2 linked regions of the Methylosarcina fibrata AML-C10 genome follow. The protein of the gene in region 2 interacts with the protein of the main gene of each other region in a pairwise test. Links are inferred from orthologs where the notes say so. Each region holds a gene or a part of one and is shown on either strand. Other genes may lie near its edges.

What was found.
Region 1: the proteins of ftsA (region 2) and A3OW_RS0103265 interact in binary tests that used the Escherichia coli proteins (3 or more experiments, as listed by UniProt). The link is inferred for Methylosarcina fibrata AML-C10 from one-to-one orthologs.

The regions. Positions count from the first base shown.
Region 1 is NZ_KB889965.1:643,355-646,270, forward strand. Bases 25-2,893 are described here. They hold A3OW_RS0103265 (rod shape-determining protein), read right to left. Parts: upstream 2,047-2,893; coding sequence 1,003-2,046; downstream 25-1,002. Other genes in these bases: mreC (rod shape-determining protein MreC), read right to left, coding at 25-773; gatC (Asp-tRNA(Asn)/Glu-tRNA(Gln) amidotransferase subunit GatC), read left to right, coding at 2,303-2,590; gatA (Asp-tRNA(Asn)/Glu-tRNA(Gln) amidotransferase subunit GatA), read left to right, coding at 2,609-2,893. Also shown: more of mreC, read right to left, coding at 1-24; more of gatA, read left to right, coding at 2,894-2,916. UniProt on the Escherichia coli protein: Forms membrane-associated dynamic filaments that are essential for cell shape determination. Acts by regulating cell wall synthesis and cell elongation, and thus cell shape.
Region 2 is NZ_KB889965.1:3,800,650-3,803,635, reverse strand. Bases 1-2,976 are described here. They hold ftsA (cell division protein FtsA), read right to left. Parts: upstream 2,114-2,976; coding sequence 887-2,113; downstream 1-886. Other genes in these bases: A3OW_RS0117745 (cell division protein FtsQ/DivIB), read right to left, coding at 2,091-2,888; ftsZ (cell division protein FtsZ), read right to left, coding at 1-861. UniProt on the Escherichia coli protein: Essential cell division protein that assists in the assembly of the Z ring. May serve as the principal membrane anchor for the Z ring.

The sequences.
Region 1 (2,916 bases), 3.2 Mb from region 2 along the record:
GCTTTGGGCGTGGCAGTCACCGTGGCGAACGGCTTGTTGTTCTGCGAGGTGAATTCGTCCACGACCGCGACCGGATAACCCTGCGGGAAGGTGCCGCCAAGACCCGACGTGATCAACAAGTCTCCGGGACGGATGTCGGCATTGTTCGGGAGATAAGGCAGGTTGAGGCGGTTTATCTGGCCGCTGCCGACCGCGATGGTCAACAGGCCGTTGCGATTGACCTGGACGGGAATGGCGTGGTTGGGGTCGGTGATCAGCATGATTTCCGAGCTGAACGGCAGAGCCCGGAACACCTGACCGACGACGCCGTTGGCGTCCATGACCGGCTGCTGGGGATGCACGCCGAAGCGAGTGCCTTTATTGACCACCACGATGTGTTCATAAGGCGCCATGTTGACCGACAGCAATTCGGCGACCAGGACTTTTTCACCGAGCTTGAAGGAGTTTTCCAGCAGGGCGCGCAAGCGGATGTTTTCCTTTTCCAGCGCGGCCAGTTTGAGCAGACGGGTCTGATGAATGAGCCGTTCCTCATGCAGCCTGCGGTTCTCTTCCTTCAAGGTGGTATAACTGCTGACGGTCTCGGTCGCCTCCTGGATGATCGACGGAGGCAGGTTCACCAGGTATTTGACCGGATCGGTCAGGATCGACAAGACGGACCGGAACGGGGTGAGTTGTTGCCCGCGCTGGTCCAGGACAAGCAAAGCAATTGAAGCAATGATGGCGACCAGCAACCGGGTAGTGATGGACGGATCGCTCGCGAATAGAAGTTTTATGGCTGGATTCCTCGGTATCGGACACCCGCAGCGCTCTGGTTACACTTTCCCTAGTTTGCCCTGTCTCCCCTATTCATGGGGCGGTTCATCGAATCCCCCATTTTCCAAGAAGAAAAAACAAAACTCGATCGGGAGTTGTCAGCGCCATGCAAGGGTGGTCTGGATCAATAAAACAAACGGACGGTCATCGGTAAGAATTCACACCGGGACCGTAAAGTCAATAACCTGGTCATTCCAGGGAAAACGTCGAGATTCCCTTCTTGTCGAGCATTTCCAGAACCATGCCGCCGCCTCGAGCCACGCAGGTTAAAGGATCGTCGGCAATGTAGACCGGCAAACCGGTTTCTTCGGCGATCAGACGGTCGATATCCTTTAACAGGGCGCCGCCGCCGGTCAGATAAATGCCCCGGTTGGCCACGTCCGCGCCCAGTTCGGGCGGCGTCTGTTCCAGCGCGATTTTGACCGCGCCGACGATGCCCGACAAGGGCTCCTGCAGGGCTTCGAGAATTTCGTTGCTGTTCAGAGAGAAGCTGCGGGGCACGCCTTCGGCGAGATTGCGGCCCTTGACTTCGATCTCGCGCACTTCGCTGCCGGGATAGGCGGTGCCGATTTCGAGCTTGATTCTTTCCGCGGTCGATTCTCCGATCAGCGTGCCGTAATTCCGGCGCACGTAACTGACGATGGCGTCGTCGAAACGGTCGCCGCCGATGCGCACCGAGGACGAATAAACGATGCCGTTGATGGAAATCACGGCCACTTCCGAGGTGCCGCCGCCGATGTCCAGAACCATCGAGCCGCAGGGTTCGTCGACCGGCAGACCCGCGCCGATCGCGGCGGACATGGGCTCCTCGATCAGATAGACTTCGCGCGCGCCCGCCATTGCTGCCGATTCGCGGATGGCTCTGCGTTCGACCTGGGTCGAGCCGCACGGCACGCAGATCAGAATGCGCGGGCTGGGTCTTAGCAGTTTGCTCTTGTGCACTTTTTCAATGAAGAACCGGAGCATGCGTTCGGTCACGGCAAAGTCGGCGATGACCCCGTCTTTCAAGGGACGGATCGCGGTGATGTTGCCGGGGGTCCGGCCCAGCATGAGTTTGGCGTCGGTGCCGACCGCCGCGATGGTTTTGGCGCCGCGAACCTTGTCTTCCTTGATCGCGACGACGGACGGCTCGTTCAGAACGATGCCCTGTCCCGGAATATAAATCAATGTATTGGCGGTTCCCAAATCGATGGAAAGGTCATTGGAAAAGATTCCGCGAATTCGTTTGAACATTTTTTACTGTTTCCTTATAGGAATAAAATCGTATTACTTTATCAATCCAGCGGGTATTTAGGCAAGATATAAAGTATCATATTTTAGAAGCTGTTTGGCAAGAATCACATTTTTCAAATTTCGTTTTTTATCCGGAGCCAAAACCGAGGGGAATGACAAAAACGTCCGGTTTTTTTCGTTTTCAGCTTCGTTTCTGCTGCGCCGCCGGTAGCGGACGGAAATCCGGATTTTTTTTTAATATTGGCAAGAGGTAATCATGTCTTTAACGACGGATGAAGTAAGAAAAATAGCACATTTGGCGCGCTTGGGAATTGACCCGCAGGATATCGCATCGTACGCGCAGGATTTGTCTTCGATATTGAACCTGATGACGGCCATGAACGACGTGAATACGGAAGCGGTCATGCCGATGGCGCATCCTCTGGATCAGGTTCAGAGATTGCGGCCGGACCGGGTCAGCGAACCGAACCTTCGCGAGAAGTTCCAGGCGATAGCGCCCCAGGTCGAAGCGGGCCTGTATCTGGTTCCGAAAGTGATCGAATAAATAAGGAATGGAACGAACATGTACGATCGAAGCATAACAGAACTGGCCCAGGGCCTGCGTTCGGGCGAGTTTTCAAGCCGGGAATTGACGTTGGCGTTTCTGGAGCGAATCGAGCGCCATCCGGAAATCAATGCCTACATTACGGTCACCGAAGAACGGGCTCTGGCCGACGCGAAAGAAGCCGATGACCGCCTCGCCAGGGGAGAGGGATCCTTGCTGACCGGCATTCCGATAGCCCATAAGGACATCTTTTGCACGGAAGGCGTTAAAACCAGTTGCGGATCGAAAATGCTGGATAACTTTATCGCGCCCTATGATGCGACCGT
Region 2 (2,986 bases):
GGCAAATTCATGGACGATGCTGCCCACTTCGTCAAACTCGGCAATGCCCATGTCCGAGGCGGTAATGTTCACCAGAATGCCTTTGGCACCCTGCAGGTTGATGTCTTCCAGCAGAGGGCAGGCGATGGCTTTTTCGGCCGCTTCCCGGGCGCGCTGATCGCCGGATGCGGAGCCCGTACCCATAATGGCCGCTCCCATTCCGGTCATCACGGTCTTGACGTCGGCAAAATCGACGTTGATCATGCCGGGATGCACGATCAACTGAGTAATGCCCTGTACGGCGTCCAGCAAAATATCGTTAGCCGCCTTGAACGCGTTGACCAGCGACACGTTATTGCCCAGAACCGGCAATAATTTCTGGTTGGGTATCGTAATCAACGAATCCACGTATCTCTCAAGCTCCGCAATGCCCTGTTCGGCGATCGCCTGCTTCTTTTTGCCTTCGAACAGAAACGGTTTGGTCACGACCGCCACCGTCAGAATACCCATTTCGCGTGCAATGCCGGCAATCACCGGAATGGCTCCGGTACCCGTTCCACCGCCCATGCCGGCGGTTAAGAACACCATGTCCGCGCCTTGCAGCACTTCCTTGATGCGCTCGCGGTTTTCTTCTGCCGCCTGTTTTCCTATTTCCGGATTCGTGCCTGCTCCCAAACCTTTGGTAAGTTCGACTCCCAACTGAATAATCGTACTTACGTTCAACTTTCTTAATGCCTGAGCGTCGGTGTTGGCACAGATGAACTCAACACCTTCTATATGACTGCCCACCATGTGGCTGACTGCATTGCCGCCGCCACCCCCGACACCGATTACCTTGATAACCGCTGTTTCGCTACACATATCCATCAATTCGTATTTCATTGCCGCTGCCCCTTAAAAAACTAAATCAAAAATTACCTTGAAACCAATTTCTTATCTTTGAAAGCCATCCACCGCTTTCAAAATCTACACTTTTTCCTAAAACTTGATGCTCCTTTCCGTACATTAACAAACCTACTCCTGTGGCATGGATCGGATTCTTTACGACCTCCGCCAGCCCAGTGACATTCTGTGGCACTCCCATTCGTACCGGCATATGGAAAATCTCCTCGGCCAGTTCGATCAATCCCATCACTTTTGCACTGCCTCCGGTCAATACGATACCGGCGGCAATCAATTCTTCATAACCGCTGCGCCTGAGCTCGGACTGCACCAGCAACATCAGTTCTTCATACCGCGGCTCGATGATTTCGGCCAGATTCTGAGTGGAAATCTTTCGCGGCGCCCGATCGCCGATGCTCGGCACTTCAATGGCTCCTTCAACGCTGGCCAGTTGAGTGAGAGCACAGGCGTATTTTCTTTTGATTTCTTCCGCATTGACCGTCGGCGTACGCAAGGCGACGGCTATGTCGTTCGTTACCTGATCCCCGGCGATCGGAATGACGGCGGTATGCTTGATGGCGCCATCGACGAAAATGGCGATGTCCGTGGTCCCGCCGCCGATGTCGATCAGACAGACGCCCAGTTCCTTTTCGTCTTCGGTCAGTACCGCGGTACAGGAGGCCAGTTGCTCCAGAACGATGTCATCGACTTCCAATCCGCATCGGCGGATGCATTTGATGATGTTCTGCTGCGCGCTGACGCTGCTGGTCACCATATGAACCTTGGCTTCGAGACGAATGCCCGACATGCCGACCGGCTCTTTAATGCCTTCCTGAAGATCGATCACGAACTCCTGGGGCAAAATGTGCAATATCTTCTGATCCGCCGGAATCGCCACCGCTCGGGCCGAATCGATGACCCGGTCGATGTCGTACTGAGTCACCTCCTTGTCCTTGATCGCGACAATACCGTGAGAGTTCAGGCTGCGGATATGACTGCCGGCAATGCCGGCGAACACCGATTTAATCTGACAGCCCGCCATCAATTCGGCTTCTTCGATGGCCCTTTGAATGGAAGTGACCGTCGACTCCAGATTGACCACGACGCCTTTCTTTAATCCTCGGGACGGAGCCGAACCGATGCCGATAACCTCAATGTGACCTTCACTGGTAAGCTCACCCACAATAGCGGCAACCTTGGTAGTGCCGATGTCCAACCCGACTATTAAATTACGTTCTGTTTTTTTTGCCATTTTGTTTACTCTTTGTCGCTGTTTCCGGTTGCCTGTCTGTCGTTTGCTGCGGGTTTGCCATCTTTTCCCAATCCACCTTTTCGCTTCCAGGCCTCCATGAAACCGCATATCCGTTCGGGTATCTCAAATCAACCACCGACATCGCCTTGACTCTGTCTTCGCCCAGAAGGGCCAGGGTTCTTAAAAACCGTTGTAATTTCATCAGTTGATCCGTCCTTCCCAACAATATTTCCATTCCGGTCGCCAACCTGATTTTCCATGACCATCGGTTGTTGATATCGAACTCCACCATTTCCATGGACTGGTCCGCCAATGCCGTTTTCACTCCTTTCATGATTTCCAGCGCTTTGATTTGCTGCTTTTCCGGACCGTTCAGCAAGGTCAGCGATTGAAACTGATCTACGTTGTCGGGGGTGAAAATCACGCCTTGTTCATTTATCAAACTGTTCTCTCCCCAACGCGCGTAAGGTTTTTTTTCCTTGATCCGGATATCGATCGCATCGGGCCACACCCTCTTGACCGAAACCGTATCCACCCACGGCAGTTGGCCTACTGCATTGTGTATGGCCTGCATATCGGCGGTCAGTATTCCGGTTTTGACCAACGGCAGCAGAATCCTTTTTATTTCGTCTTTACTGATATGCTGAAATACACCTTCGGTTCTTACATATTTGATCGGAATCGCTTCGTTTCCGTATTTCTTGAGTTTATAACCGTAAATCCATATCACGCCTGCCAGCAACAACAGAGTTGCCACTATTTTCACTGCCTGCATCAATCCATTCCCAAGACCGATTCGGCAACCGGCATCCGCGGGCGAATGCAATGACTCATAAGAACTGCTAAACAAATCATTCCCAATTCAATAGTTCC